DNA from 2 places in the Paenibacillus sp. NPDC058071 genome. Region 2 is predicted to be linked to the other one. Evidence: riboswitches for the same ligand, from Rfam matches in the RefSeq annotation. Region 2 holds a riboswitch; the other holds the start of a gene.
What was found. A riboswitch is a leader RNA that binds a small molecule or an ion and turns the genes downstream of it on or off. The one in region 2 is predicted to bind thiamine pyrophosphate.
Positions count from the first base shown of each region.

Region 1: another riboswitch for thiamine pyrophosphate. It lies ahead of tenA (thiaminase II); the one in region 2 lies ahead of ACFVTB_RS26450 (ABC transporter substrate-binding protein).

Region 1 is NZ_JBHVSK010000029.1:13,065-20,939, reverse strand. Features, by position in the region: gene ACFVTB_RS27315 (cyclodeaminase/cyclohydrolase family protein) at 1-253, opposite strand, end outside; gene ACFVTB_RS27310 (DUF3934 family protein) at 416-733, shown strand; gene ACFVTB_RS27305 (WGR domain-containing protein) at 733-1,494, shown strand; TPP riboswitch at 1,569-1,678, shown strand; gene tenA (thiaminase II) at 1,791-2,489, shown strand; gene ACFVTB_RS27295 (ABC transporter ATP-binding protein) at 2,486-3,334, shown strand; gene ACFVTB_RS27290 (ABC transporter permease) at 3,331-4,095, shown strand; gene ACFVTB_RS27285 (ABC transporter substrate-binding protein) at 4,334-5,353, shown strand; gene ACFVTB_RS27280 (ThiF family adenylyltransferase) at 5,367-6,380, shown strand; gene thiE (thiamine phosphate synthase) at 6,411-7,034, shown strand; gene thiS (sulfur carrier protein ThiS) at 7,040-7,237, shown strand; gene ACFVTB_RS27265 (thiazole synthase) at 7,243-7,875, shown strand, end outside.
Region 2 is NZ_JBHVSK010000025.1:59,495-67,369, reverse strand. Features, by position in the region: gene ACFVTB_RS26470 (TatD family hydrolase) at 1-750, opposite strand, end outside; gene ACFVTB_RS26465 (ABC transporter ATP-binding protein) at 755-1,546, opposite strand; gene ACFVTB_RS26460 (ABC transporter permease) at 1,543-2,319, opposite strand; gene ACFVTB_RS26455 (thiamine-binding protein) at 2,309-2,611, opposite strand; gene ACFVTB_RS26450 (ABC transporter substrate-binding protein) at 2,639-3,688, opposite strand; TPP riboswitch at 3,950-4,061, opposite strand; gene ACFVTB_RS26445 (glycosyltransferase family 4 protein) at 4,540-5,661, shown strand; gene ACFVTB_RS26440 (GDP-mannose 4,6-dehydratase) at 5,747-6,703, opposite strand; gene ACFVTB_RS26435 (mannose-1-phosphate guanylyltransferase) at 6,700-7,749, opposite strand.

The DNA of each region.
Region 1 (7,875 bases), on a different contig from region 2:
CTTCCATATCTTCGGCGAAGAGCTGTTCGAAGCGGGGGCGCAGCTTGGTCATTTTTTCAACGGCTAACTCCAATGGCGGGACATTGCATCCTTCCTCGGCGCTGCAGAAGGAAAGCTTCCCGGCCATCGTCGCAAGCGCGGCTCCCAGTGCGGCGGCCAGTGCCGCCGTACTGCCTCCGCCGGGAGTTGGACTTTCGCTGGCGGTTTGCTGTAAATAGTGTTCTAAGGACTGATTCCATGAGTGCTTGTTCATACCAAACTCCCTTTTTGCTAATAGTTTCCTACATCGACTATTGTGCCGCCCGTCTCCCGCTTTATTCCAGTTAGACGTTAAAATGGAGTTATCATTTGCCGGATAGGCGGACGATTGGTACAATGCAACGGAGACCAAGAATTTATCGGCTGGAGTGATAGCATGAGCAAGGCGAAAGGTATCGGCAGAGGAACGGGCAAGAAAGGCTGGAGTCGTTGGGATAAGGCGGCGAAGAAGAAAAGCGCCAAAAGGGTATTCAGCAAAAACAAATCAGGCGACAGCAAGACACAAGGAAACGAGAAACAGACGCCTGAAAAGCAAACATCGGCTAAGCAGCAACCGGAAGGAAAGCAGCAGCCTCAGAAGCAAGCCTCCAAACAGCTTGCGTTTGACCCGCAAGCGGCTGCAAATCAAGAAGCATCCGAGAAGCACACGCTGCAAGAGGCTGGAGCGCTTGCTGAGGAGAAGCAGGAAGACTAATGCGGTCTTTCGTATGCCAGAACGAAAGGTCGAACAAATTTTGGCGGATCGAACGGAGCGGCGCTTCGTACACCGTCTACTTCGGCAGAATCGGCACCGGCGGACGGTCGCTGACGAAATGGTTTCGCTCGGCAGAAGAATGCGAACGGCAGGCTGAACGGATTATTGCGCAAAAGCTGAAGAAAGGCTACCTGGAGGAAATCTCCTTGTTCGTTTCGCTAGAGGATGATCGGCGTTTGTATCTAGGCAGCGCCATGGAAATCGGCCAGGAGGAAGCGCCGCATCCGCAATTCAAGCGTCATTTTCGCCATACGATTTATAGCGATTGGAACCATGCTCATTCACCATTCGGCAGTCCTGAAGGAGCCGGTACGCTTCGGGCGCTGGAGGAACTGTACCTGAGATGGGGACACGGCGCAGTCAGCGACGATTTTCCGCAATTGCTTTTGGAGAGGGATTGGGATCTATTCTATGTTCCGCCTTTGCAGGTTGCAGAAAGCGATGTGGCAAAACTGCTTAACGGTCCACGTTTGGACCGTCAGAGCAACGCCGAGCTGCTGCTCGCAAACGACCGGGTGCTGATAGCTTCGGCGCTTGGTCAGATTAAAATTGAAGGCGTTGTTCGTCCTGCTCTCAAGAGAGGCGCTTTGCTGGCTCTGGAGCGGATGGACGCGCTTTTTCGTCTGTCCGGCGATAGCAACGGTTTGGCGGAAAGGGCGCAAATTGCGCGCGATTTGGCTGCATTTCACCGTCTTGCATAAACCGAACGGCAATGCTCGCCGAGAAAGAAGCAGTATTGCCTATTCCTTTTTTATCCGTTATAGTGTTGGTAATATCATAAGAGTACGGGGGCTGGATGAAGTCCGGCTGAGATAGGCAACTTGTTTGCCTGACCGTTAATCTGAACCAGGTAATGCTGGCGTAGAGAACATATCGAACTTTGCATGTGCAAAGCCATTCGTCTATTCTCGAATGGCTTTTTTTGTTTCATTCGGTTAAAAAAAGGATATGTTCCGCCTTCGCTTGCTTGGAAAAAAGGGGCAAAGGAGCGGGGAAAATGAAAGCAATAACAGCAGAAAGCAAAACGGGGCGGTTCAGCGCCCGATTGTACAAAGCAGCGGGAGAGATATGGCAAAAAAGTCATGAGCACCCGTTTTTGAAGGAGCTTGGGGAAGGGTCGTTAAGCGCTGAGCGATTCGTTTATTACTTGAAACAGGACTACGTCTACTTGATCGATTACGCCAAAATGTTCGCGTACGGCAGCGTGAAGGCGACCGATCTGGACACGATCGCCAAAATGTCGGCGCTCTCCTATTCTACGCTGAATACGGAGATGGAACTTCACCGGCAGTATGCGGCGAAGTTCGGTGTATCGCGCGAGGAGTTGGAAGGCACGAAGCCTTCTCCGACGACGACGGCTTATACGGGCTACTTGCTTAACGTCGCCGCGCAAGGCTCGCTCGCCGACGTCGTTTCCGCCGTGCTGCCGTGCATGTGGAGCTACCGGGAAATCGGGGTCAAGCTGGCGGAATTGCCGGAGAGGCTTACGCATCCGCTGTTCGGCGAATGGGTGGCGATGTACAGCTCCACAGAATTCGGAGAGCTGACCGAATGGACCATCGATTTGATGGACCGTTTGGCTGAAGGGCTGTCTGAACCGGAGCGGGAGCGGCTGATCGGCCACTTCGTCACTGCTTCGAAGCTGGAATATATGTTTTGGCAGATGGCCTATGTCCAGGAGGAATGGCCGGTATGAGCCTGGCGTCCGTTCCGATTGAGCCGGATTCACATTCGGAAAAGCGGCCTGCCTTGGAAATACGCGGATTGACCTTCGGCTTTCCTGGTCGAAAGCCTCTCTTTGAAGATCTGAATTTGACGATAGCCGAAGGCGAATTCGTCAGTCTGGTAGCGGCCAGCGGCGCGGGCAAGACGACACTGTTCCGGCTGCTTGCCGGTCTGTTGCAGCCGCAGGCTGGAACGATTGCATTCGGCGGCGAGACGGTGTCAGGCGGCAGTATTTCAGGCAAAGCCGCGGAAGGCAAAGCAAGGATCGGCTATATGCCGCAGCGCGACAGCTTGATGCCTTGGCGGACCGTACTGGACAACGCAGCGCTCGGTCTGGAGCTGCAAGGCGTCTCCAAGCGGGATGCCAGAAGGCAAGCGCTGGCGCTGCTGCCTGAGCTCGGTCTTGCCGGGACGGAAAATCAATATCCGCACGAGCTGTCGGGCGGCATGCGGCAGCGGGTTTCGTTTCTGCGTTCGCTGCTCGGAGGAGCCGATCTGCTGCTGCTTGACGAGCCGTTCAGCGCTTTAGACGCGATGACCCGTACGAGCATGCAGCAGTGGCTGATTCAGATTTGGGAGAAGCGCCGCAAAACCGTGCTTTTTATTACCCACGATATGGACGAAGCGCTCCTTCTGTCCGACAGGGTGCTTGTCGCAGGCGCTTCGCCGGTATCCGTCATGGAGCCGATTGAGATCAGGCTGCCGAGACCAAGATCCTACGAGACGCTCGTTGACGAAAGATTTGCTGCATCTAAGCGGCAAATAATGACAGCGCTCGGACGGCTCGATGCCGGCTTAGCAGGAGGGGAACGATGAGCGCGCGCATTCTTCGGCAATGGCCGCTGCCCGTCTTGCTGATAGTATTGGCCGTCATGTGGGAGACGCTTCCTCCTCTGTTCGGCATTCCGCATTATATTTTGCCGAGACTGTCGAGGGTGCTCGAAGCAGTTTGGGCAAACGCCGGGCTGCTGGGCAAGCATTTTCTCGTCACCTTGCACGAGGCGCTGGTCGGCCTTGCCATATCCGCAGTCGCTGGGACGGCTGTAGCGCTTTGGATTGACGGCTCGAAACTGGCCGCCAAAATGCTGTATCCGCTGCTCATCGCTTCCCAGACGATACCGATTATCGCCTTATCGCCCATCATGGTGCTGTGGTTTGGCTACGAGACGGGCAGTAAAGTGGCAGTCGTCATCTTGTTCACCTTTTTCCCAATTGCAATGAATGCGGCCGGCGGCTTCCGCTCGGCAGATCCGGATATCGGAGAAATGATGCAATCGATGGGAGCGGGCAGACGGGCGTTGTTTCTGAAGTGGAAGCTGCCGTCGGCGCTGCCGCAGTTTTTTACCGGCCTCAAGATGGCGGCGGCAATTAGCGTGGGTGGCGCGACGCTGGGCGAATGGCTGGGCGGTGAAGCGGGGCTCGGCGTCTACACGAAACGGGCTTCCGGCATGCTGCGCGGAGACGACGTTTTCGCGGGAGTAATGCTGCTTTCAGCGATGGGCCTGCTGCTCTTTCTAACCGTTCAAACGATCGAACGGTTCGTTTGCGGCAACCGTACTCGAGTAGACGAAGAATAACGAATCGAGGAAAACGATCAAATCTTAAAATCATTGCTTAAGAGAAGCGAAGAGAATAGCGAAGGGTCAGAGGGATTCTGGAGAAACGAAGTGGTCGCTTTTAAAGCACGATTCCTACAGCAAACGATCATCGAATAAAGGAATCGGGCTTTAACGGCGATCGGAAGAACCATCTGTCCCGCAGCGTTCCCTCTCAAAGCGCTGATTTCTATTAATTAACCTAGAAAGGAAAATAAAAATGAATATTAAAATAAACGCTCCAAGCAAAGCTATTTTATATGTTTCTATCATAATTCTCCTGCTGGCAGGATGCTCCGGCAAAGAGCCGGCCGATAAGGCGAACGCCGGCAGCGGTACGCCGCCGGAGGAATTGACTGTATTGCTGGACTGGTATCCAAACGCGGTACATACCTTTTTATATGCAGCTGAGGAGCAAGGCTATTTTGCCGAAGAAGGGCTGAAAGTCAAGCTGCAAACGCCTGCTGATACGAATGATGCGTTAAAGCTGGTTGCCGCAGGCAAGGCGGATTTGGCGTTAAGCTACCAGATGCAGGTTGCGGTATCCCGGTCGGAGGACATTCCCGTTGTTTCGGTTGCGGCAATCGTTCGCCATCCATTGAATCAATTGTTCGCGACAGAGTCTTCCGGCATTGAACGGCCTAGCGATCTGATCGGCCGTAAAATCGGCTATCCTTCGATTCCTTTATACGAAGCCTATGTCCGCACGATGGCGGAAGCCGATGGCAGCGATCAAGAGAAGCTGCGGTTTACGGATGTCGGTTGGGATCTTATTCCGGCGATGTCGACAGGACAGGTGGACGCGATTATCGGCGGCTATATCAACCATGAGAAGCTGCTGCTGGAAAAGGAAGGTGTCAAGCTGCGCACGTTCAATCCCGTCGATTACGGCGTGCCGGATTATTATGAGCTTGTGCTGACGGCAAGCGAGAGCGGGGCGGAACAGAAAGCCGGCGCCATCGCCAAATTTATTCGCGCGGCGGCCAAAGGCCAGGCTTATACGGAAAACAACCCGGATGAAGCGCTCCAGGTGCTGCTGAATAAGCAAAATGAAATGTTCCCGCTCGACCCCGAGATCGAGAAAGCGAGTCTCGGCGTTCTTCTTCCGCTTATGAACGCGGGAAGCGAGCCGTTCGGCAGCCAGTCGCTTGACTCATGGAACTCGGTCATTGAATGGCTGGACCGCCAAGGACTGCTCAGTAAACCGATTAAAGCGGAGGAAGCATTCCGCTCATTCTAGGAGGCTGATAGAGATGGATGAACGCTATTCCAGACAAATGCGGTTCACGCCGATTGGCGAGGCAGGACAGCGTAAGCTGGCGGAAAGCGCCGTTTGCATAATCGGCATGGGAGCGCTTGGCACGGTGCTGGCGAACCATCTCGTAAGAGCCGGGGTCGGGCTTGTACGGATCGTCGACCGCGATTATGTCGAGCGGTCCAATTTGCAAAGACAGATGCTGTACGACGAGGAGGATGCCGAGCAAGGCTATCCGAAGGCAATCGCTGCGGAACGGAAGCTGAAGCGCATCAATTCGGACGTCATAATCGAAGCGATAGTAGCGGATGCGACGGTTCGCAATATTGAAGAACTGTTAGACGGTATCGATATGGCGCTGGACGGAACGGATAATTTCGAGACCCGGTTTTTGCTCAACGACGCTTGCTTCCGCAAAGGCATTCCGTTCGCATACGGGGGGGCCGTCAGTTCGCGCGGCATGAGCGCGATGCTGGTGCCTGGGGAGACGCCGTGTTTGCGCTGTTTTATCCAATCGGCAGACAATGGCGGCCAGACCTGCGACACGATAGGCGTTATTGCGCCAGTTGTCGATATCGTTGCCTCGTATCAAGCGGTCGAAGCGCTTAAATATTTGGTCGGTGCAGCGGAAGCCCGCCGCACCAAGCTCGTAACGTTTGATCTATGGCACAACCATCACTTCGAGATGAAGCTGGGGGAGCCGGCTGCAGACTGCCCTTGCTGCCAGTTGAAGGAGTATCCGGCGCTGCAAGCGACAGAAGCGGATTCGGCCGTTTCGCTATGCGGAAGAAGCACCGTGCAAATTGCGGGGAAAGGACCGCTTAAGCTAGACCAATGGCGCGAGAGATTGGAGCCCGTCGCTGCAAATGTCGAACAGAACGCTTATTTGCTGCGGGTGCAGCTGACGGAAGGCGAGCGGCTCGTGTTATTCCCCGACGGACGGGTTCTTGTTCAAGGGACGGACGATATTGTTCGAGCCAAAACAATATATGCCCGCTACATCGGATCGTAATCATAAGCGATCAAAAGGAGGAGAGACGGCATGAAAGATTTTCGATTATATGCGATCACCGGTGAGCAGTTTCATCCGGGACGCGAATTGCTTGAGGTCATGGAAGAGGCGATAAAGGGCGGAGCCGACATTATCCAGCTGCGCGACAAAACGAGCGGCCGCGAGGAAGTGCTCCAGAAAGCGCTGGCGCTGCGGGAGTTAACGCGCAAGTACGGCGTCACGTTTATCGTCAACGATTATATCGATATTGCTTTGGAAGTTGACGCTGACGGGATTCATCTCGGCCAAGGGGATCTGCCGCTTGCCGAAGCCCGCAAGCTGGTCGGCGATAAAATCATCGGCATCTCGACGCATGCGATTGGCGAAGCGCTGCTGGCCGAGGAACAAGGCGCCGATTATATCGGCGTCGGTCCGGTTTTTCCGACTAAGACGAAGGTAGACGTTGTCGATCCCGTCACTGTGGCTTACGTCCGCGAAGTAGTCGAGCGGATTCGCATTCCGTTCGTCGCCATTGGCGGCATCAAGCTGAGCAACATAGATGAAGTAATAGCGGCGGGGGCGACCCGTATTTGCGCAGTCAGCGAAATCGTCGGCAGCAGGGACCCTGCAGCGATCTGCCGATCATTTTTAAGCAAGCTGGAAGGGCGGGGCTAAACAGGATGCAGCTAACGATAAACGGAGAAAATCGGATACTGGAAGCCAAGTGCATCGCCGATATCATTGAGCATTTCGGGCTTGCAGGCAAGCCGGTTATCGTCGAAGCGGACGGCGTGGTTTTACGGCAAGAGCAATGGGCCGCTGCCGAAACGAGAGAAGGCATGGTTATCGAGCTTGTTCAATTTGTGGGAGGGGGTTGACCGTTATGAAGCGCGATACACTGCGAATTGGAGGACAGGAGCTTTCGTCCCGCTTTTTTATCGGAACCGGACTCTTTCCGAATCCATATATTCAGCAAGAAGCGATTAAAGCGTCGGGAGCGGAAGTGCTGACTTTTGCGATCAGGCGTATTCAATTGGATCGGTCGGAGGACGACTCCATCCTTCAGCACGTACAAGAAGGCGGTTTCCGTTATTTGCCGAACACGTCTGGAGCTAGCACGGCCGAAGAAGCTGTGCGCATCGCGAGGCTTGCCCGAGCTTCCGGACTTAGCGATTGGATCAAAGTAGAGATCAGTGCGAACGAGCGGACGCTGCTGCCCGACCCGATCGAAACGTTAAAGGCGACGGAAATATTAGTGAAGGAAGGCTTCACGGTACTGCCCTATACATCCGATGACCCGGTGCTGTGCAAACGGCTGGAGGAGGCCGGTGCGGCTGCGGTCATGCCTGGTGCGGCTCCGATCGGAACGGGGCTTGGCCTATTGAATCCATATCACATCGGATTGATTGTTGAGGAAGCGAATGTTCCGATCATCGTTGACGCCGGTTTGGGATCGGTCGCCGACGCCGCGCAGGCGATGGAGCTCGGCGTATCTGGCGTTCTCATGAATACGCCG
Region 2 (7,875 bases):
TTTTGCAGGTATTCCTTTAATCGCCGCAATCTCTTCGGCCGCATCGGCAGCCATAGCAGGCACGGTTTGCTTGCCGGCGTGAGGGCCTTCGAACGGCCACGGCCCGTCCGTTTCAGCCATCATTAAATCAAGCGGATAGCGGCGGACGAGCGCTTGTATCTCCGGTTCGTAGGCGACATCGGGCGTAACGGATATATAGCAGCCTGACGCAATCATCCGTTCTATTGTCGCTTCATCGCCTTTGAACCAATGGAAATGAACGCGCCGAACGCCATGCTTTGCGGCAATCTCGCACGCTTTCGCTCCGTCTTCGTACACGGCATGCAGCACAAGCGGTCGATCCAATTCGGCAGCCAGCGCCGCAAACCTCTCAAGTGTCCGAATATAGGGCGCTTCATCGAAAGGACGCCCCTGCTCTTCTGCTTCCGTCCGGTTGTAATACGGCAGACCGACCTCTCCGATTGCAAACGGCTCTCCAGCACGATGCTTGTCGCGAATCCATGCGATCAGCGCATCGATCGCTTCGTCTCCCGGATGCGGCTGCTCAGGATGAAAGCCGTATGCCGGGTGAACACGGTCCGGATAGCGCTGAGCGAGCTTGCGGTTGGTCTCACAGGAGGAAAGCTCCATCGATACAGCGACAACCGCCTCTACGCCGGCTGCAAACGCCTGCTCCAGCAGCCGATCCCGCTCCTCCTCCGGATAAGCGTCGAGATGGATATGGGCGTCAATGATGTTCCGTTGCTCCACGATACTACTCCTTTCGATGCAGCAGCCCGTAAATATGCTGTTTCATTTCATTAAATAACGACTGCGTCCACAGATCCTCGCTCCGCGGCCGCTCGAAAGGCACTTCGAGCTCAGCAGTAATCACCGCAGGAGCGTCGGAAAAGACGATAATCCGGTCGGAGAGCAGCAGCGCCTCTTCGATACTGTGCGTGACGAGCAGCACCGAACGGCGATTCTCCTCCCATATCGACAACAGCCATTGCTGCATCTGCTGCCTCGTCAACGCATCAAGAGCGCCGAACGGCTCGTCAAGGAGCATCAGGTGCTGCGGCGACAACAGCGCTCGCAGAAAAGAAACGCGCTGCTGCATGCCGCCGGACAGCACATGCGGATATTCGTCCGCATATTCAGACAATCCAATCCGGTCGAGCCAGCTTCGCGACGCCTGCACGGCCTCCTTGCGTTCAATCCCGGCCAGCCTCAGAGCAAGCTCGATGTTGCCGCTGACCGTTTGCCATGGCATAAGCGAAGCCTGCTGCGGCATGTAGGCGATATGCCCGCGCTGCCCCGTCGTCCGGCGGCCCCCGATCCGCACCTCTCCTTCGGTCAAAGGCTCAAGACCGCCAATCAGTTGGAACAGTGTCGATTTGCCGCTCCCCGAAGGACCGATGACGGAGACGAACTCGCCATCTCCGACGGTTAGCGACAAGCCGCCGATCACCTTTTTCGAGCCAAAGCTTTTATGCACATTCCGCAGCTCGAGCGCCGGCGTTCCGTCTTGACCGGGCTGCACTGAAGAGCTTGTCAGCTTTGTCATCCTCTTTCCTCCTTTTGCGGCCGCCAGCGTACGACGGCTTTCTCCGCCAGTGCGACTAAGCCAAACAACAGCAAACTCATTGTCACAATCAGAAAGACGGCGGCGAATACCCGATTCGGCTGAAAGCCTTTAGACGACAGCAGCATAAAATAGCCCAGTCCTTTCTGTGCGCCGATCCACTCGGCCACGATAGCGCTGAGCACCGCGTAGGACGCCGCGATTTTAAGTCCGGAGAACAGATGGGTAACCGCATTAGGCAGCTCGAGCCGCCAAAACAATTGACCGCGTGAAGCGCCAATCATCCGCATATAATTGCGAAGCGCCGGATCGGTATCCTTAAGCCCTTGCAATATGGCAACCGATACCGGAAAAAAACAAACCATCCATACGAGCATAAGCTTCGGTAAAATGCCGTAGCCCAGCCACATGACAAGCAGCGGTCCGATCGCGACGACCGGCACGTTCTGCGAGAGCACCAGCAGCGGATAAACGGCTGTGCGTGCGGAGGGCAGCAGATGAAGCAAGGAAGCGAGCGCGAAGCCGGCGGTCGCGCCTCCCGCGAAGCCGATAAGTGCCAGTTTCACGGTCGCCGCCGTATGCTCCATCAAGCGCGGCCAGATTGACGCCATTTCGGCCAAGACGGCCGATGGAGCCGGCAGCTGCCATTCGGGTATGCCGCCCCAATCGACGGCAGCCTCCCATGCCAGCAGCAGCGTTGCCAACAGCAGCGCTGGCGGCGCTGCCTTGCGCCAAGCTTGCCGCTTATTGTCCATCCGGGTATTTCTCCAGCAGCCTGCCCATCGAAGCGCCGTTCGACGGGTTGTAATAGATTTTGACTTGCGAAATAATCGACGGGCAGCCCAGCTCGGCCAACTCCTCGCTCATTCTCTGAACGATGCCGAGCAGCTGCTGCAAGTCTCCTTCCATCGTCGTTTCGAGCGGCGCGACCCGGTAAGGAACGCCGGAAGCCTTAATAATATCGATCGCCCGGTCAACGTATGGATAAACGCTTTGTCCCTCCGGCGTTGTCGGCAAAATTTGAATACTTACGAGCGCATTAGCCATGTTTCGCTTCCCCTTTTCTGCGTTAAATTATTGTGGTAAAAATTCGTTCGTGAACGCCTTCTCCGCTTCCAGCTCTTTCTCTAGCAGCTGGTGATCGTACATCCAAGCCGCATAGTTTTCCCAGACCGACAGCTTTTGCTCGCCCCAGCGCGGCGCATCGTCCTTATATTTCGGACTGAGCCACTTCTGGCTTGCCTGCACCAGCTCGGCATTCAAGTCTGGCTCAGCTTTGATGAGCAGCTCCGCCGCTTCCTCAGGATGGTCGATCGCATACTCGTAGCCTTTTGCCGCACCGGCAACGAACGCTTTCACGATCTCCGGTTTTTTCGCAATCATATCTTCGCTTGTCGCAAGTACAGGTGTATAATAGTCCAGTTTATCGCTGTAATCAGTCAAATAAACCATGTTCAGCTTCTCACCGCGAAGTTCCGCTTCCACGCCGGTCCAAGCGTAGTAAATCCAAGCGAAGTCGATGTCCCGCTTCACCGCCGAGAAGAAGTCAACGTCCCCGATGCTCATCATGTTCACCTTGGACACGTCGCCCTGCTCTTCCTTCATCAGCGACTCGATAACCGCCGCTTCGACCGGAGCGCCCCAGCCGCCATACGTTTTGCCTTCAAACTTTTTCGGCGAATCGATGCCTTTCGCTTCAGGCGAGGCGAAGCCCGACGTGTTATGCTGAATGACAGCTGCAATCGATACAATCGGCACGCCTGCGATGCGCGCCATCGTCAGCGACTCCTGATAGCTGACGCCGAACTCGGCACCGCCGGATGCGACCATTTTGTCAGCGCCGTCCTGACCTGGCTGAATAATTTCCACGTCCAGCCCTTGCTCCTTGAAGAAGCCTTTGTCTCTTGCAACATACAATCCCGTATGATTCGTGTTCGGCGTCCAATCCAGCACCACTTTCACTTTCGTTGGCGCTCCTTCGCCATTGCCCGCGCCGTTAGCGTCGTTTCCGCCGCCTGCATTGCCGGATCCGCATCCGGCCAGCAGCAACAGCACTGCTGTCACCGCTGTGACGGCTTTCCATCCCCTCGTTGTTGCCAGTCTTTGTTTCATTTTGTTGTGCATGTCTTTCTCTCCTTCTCTGAGTAAATGGCTATTGACGGAAAATGATTAGGTAACCGGAATCGCCAGACGGATAAAAACAAAAAAAGACGTTCCTCCTCCGAGGAACGCCGCTAGGCTTGGCGCCGCTGCGCTACATGCCGGCCGTCGTCATAAAAAAACGGTCCGCATGAAGCGCTCATGCATCCTGCAGCCGCATCGACGAACAATAAAATCGTCAATTCTTCCGCAGGATACAAACGACGGCCGCCATAAATGCAGCGACCGTCGTTCAGATAGGCTTCCTCCGCTGGCATTACCCAGTTCAGGTCGTTTCGGTCGAAAACGGATTAGTTTTCCTCTCAGCATAGTTCCCTAAGCTCCCGAGCATTATTTTCTTGTCAATAGTAGTAATGATAGCAGTTGTCATTTGATTTCGTCAATCATTACGCTGTTTTTGCCACTATACGATACAGCCATATGCTACGTGTTACACAGATTCTTTGTCCCTACTCTTGACGCTCGCTGCAGACGTACGATCCTCCATTTCTCTCTGCGGATTCTGTTTCAGAAGGCGTATGCCTCCGGGCACAAGCCGCTTTTACGGGCCATTCGGGCAGAAGCCCGTTTGCAGGTTGACTCCGCTGAATACGATAAAATCAAACCACTATTCGCTCCTGGCAGAGAGGACTGAATAACGATTGCATAAGCCAACCAGACGGCGTAAGCCGCGGAGGCGACCGCGCGCCAGACGTTCCTATGCGCGGCCGAAGCGAGCGCGTAATCGCAGAAAACGATCTAAGCAGCGTTCGAGGCGAAGGCGGAGATTCCGGGCACGCGGGAAAAAGCGACTTTCCGCTCCTGAGCCCCCGCCTATGCCAAGCCCTCCGCCGGACAAAGGCATCAATATTATCGGATTTATATACGCTGAGATGGGGATCGGGGAATCGGCAAGACTGGCTGCGCGGTCGGCTGAAGCGGCCGGCATCCCGTTCGGCATGCTCGACTACCCGATCAGAGTGTCCGAGCGAATGTCGGACGCCAGTTGGTCGCACAAGGAAATTCAAACGCCGATCTACCCGGCCAATGTCTTTCACATCAACGCCGATTTCATGAGCTCGGCTATCGGCCATTTCGGGAGCGACTTAACGAAAGACCGTTACAATATCGGCTATTGGCATTGGGAGCTGCCCGACTTCCCGGATGAGTTCAGTCCTTCTTTTGAGCTTGTTCAAGAGATATGGACTTGCAGCACTTTCACTGCCGAAGCGATTGCTCGCAAAACGTCGCTTCCGGTTCTGACCATCCCTCACGGCGTCGCCGTCCCGCCGCTCATCCCGGCTAGCCGAACCGATTTCGGCCTCCCCCAGGAACGTTTTCTATTTCTAGTTATGTACGATGCTCAAAGCTCCGCTCTGCGCAAAAACCCGCAAGCCGCAGTGGATGCGTTCCGGCTTGCATTCGAAAAGCACCATCCAGACGTCGGTCTGGTCATCAAGCTTAACAACGGCGACTTCCGCCCGCAAGACTCCGCTCCACTTCGCCAGTTGGCCGCGGAACGCGACCACATTTACCTGATCGATAAAGCGATGTCGAGAAACGAGGTCTATTCGCTGCTGCAATGTGTCGATTGCTTCGTCTCACTGCACCGGGCGGAGGGCTTCGGCCTTGGACTCGCCGAAGCAATGTATCTCGGCAAGCCGGTTATCGGCACCGGCTGGTCCGGCAACACCGACTTTATGACCACTGGAAATTCCTGCCCGGTAGACTACAGGCTTGTGAAGGTTGGGCAGGATTGGGGGCCGTACAAAGGCTATCAGACTTGGGCGGAAGCCGACGTCCGGCATGCCGCCGACTACATGCGCCGGCTTGTCTCTGACCGCGCCTGGCGGCAGGCGATTGCGGCAAACGGCATGCGCACGATACGGGAGAGCTTCTCGCCCGCCGTTTCTGGACGGATGATGCGCAGCCGACTGCAATCGCTCTCGTTGTTATAAAACGTTGAAGGGTTGCAACGCAAGGCCCGCCGTCCGCGGCAAGAGCCTTCGATTCAACCCTTCGTTCATTTGCTGCCCGCAGTCGCTACTGCGGCAGCTTGACGCGCCAATAATTCAATAAATCTTTCATCGTCTGCTCAAACGGTATTTCAGGCTGCCAGCCCGTCACCGCATGAAACTTAGAATAATCGCCGACAAGCGCTTTGACATCCGACGGCCTAAGTCTGGCTGGATCCTCCTGAATTTCGATAGAAACGGCGCTCAAGCCGAGCAGCGTATTCAATACTTCGCGGATCGTTCGCCCTTTCCCCGACGCGACGTTGTAGACTTCGCCGGGAACGCACCGGTCGAGCGCCAAATCGTATGCGCGCACGACATCGCGCACGTCGACGAAATCCCGCTGCGCTTCCAAATTGCCCACGAACAAGACGGGCGGTTTCCAGCCCCTCTCAATCTCAACAATTTGCTTCGCAAAATTGGAGGTGACGAATTGCTCGCCTCTGCGCGGACCGGTATGATTAAACGTCCGGGTACAGACGGTATGAATGCCGTAATTGCGATAATATTGGTAGCCGAGATAATTTTGCGCGATTTTGCTTATCGCATAAGGACTAAGTGGACGCAGCGGATTCGTTTCCTTGATCGGCACCTCATGCTCTTCCACCTGCCCGTATTCCTCGCTAGAGCACGCGATCAGCACTTTGCATGCGAGACCCTGCTTTCTGATCGCTTCCAGCAAATGAATTTGGCCGGCCACATTATTATGAATCGTTTCCATCGGGGCAGACCATGACGCCGGAACGAAGCTTTGCGCCGCCAGATGGAAAATCAAGTCCGGCTGCGCTGCGGAAATCGTTTGCTCCACTGCCGGAGCATCGGTTAAGTCGCATTCGTACAGGCGTATGTCCGGCTGCACATGCTCGATATGCTGAAGCGGGCTGCCGCTGCGGACAGTACCGGCCACTTCGATTTTTCGGCTTAGCATATATTCCGCTAGATGGCTGCCGACGAAACCGGATATCCCTGTAATTAACGCTCTCATCCCTTGCGATCCTCCTGATCGGAATTCAAGGCTGCAATAGCTTCCTTCACTTTCTGCTCTTCGCTTTTCGGACAAATGAGCAAGCCGTGTTCGGTCGAGACGACGATTAAATCCTCGACGCCGATGACGACGATCCGCTGATTTTCCGAATAGACAATACTGCGGCGAACGCCGTGCGGATAGACGGAGCCGAACAGCAAATTGCCTTCGCCGTCCGTGTCGAAAATACGTTCAAGCGACGTCCATGTTCCGACATCGTCCCATAAAAATGCGATCGGAACGGTATAAAGCTTCTCCACCTTCTCGATAATCGCATAATCAACGGACTGCTTCGGCAGCTGCCGATAAGCTTGCTTTAACGCGTCGCCCGACGACTGAAATACGGACCACAGCTGAGGCTGATAACGCCGCATATACGCTGCTATGGTCGAAGGCTTCCATATAAAAATGCCGCTGTTCCAATATATGTTGGAATCTTGGATCAGTTGCTCCGCTTTTTCTTTCGTCGGCTTCTCAATAAACGCCTTGACCTCCTTAATAAGGTGGCCGTACCGCTCCGCACGCACCTGCTCGCTTGCGGCGATATAACCGAAGCCGGTCTCCGCACGGGTCGGCACAATGCCAAGCGTCACAACGGTTTCGTCTTCCTCTGCGACGCTCTCGGCTGCCCGGAGCGCCTCCATCAACTGCGCCGTCTCCGGAATAAATTGGTCGGAAGGCGCCGTCACGATAACCTCGTCGATTCCTCTATTCAATAAAAAGCTCGCCGCGAGCGCGACACACGGAGCGGTGTCCCGCTGATCCGGCTCAATCATCAGCTGGCCGGCTTTCAAGGTCGGCAGTTGCTCGCGTACAAGGGGCAAATAATTTTCGCTCACCGCCACATAAATATCCTCTTCGGCCAGACAACTGCGAAATCGCTCATACGTTTGCTGCAGCATCGTCGCGCGATCGGAAGCCAGCTGCAAAAACTGCTTCGGCTTCTCTTCGGTGCTTCGGGGCCAGAACCGCGTTCCTTTCCCTCCGGCCATAATGACGGCTTTCATCGCGGTTCACCTCGAAACAAAGCTTCGGCCTCTTGAATTGTCGTTATTATTGTCAATCGGGTCGCCTCCTCTATGAACGATGCCTAGCAATAGAAATGCCATATGAGCATCGTATGCTTTAATAGA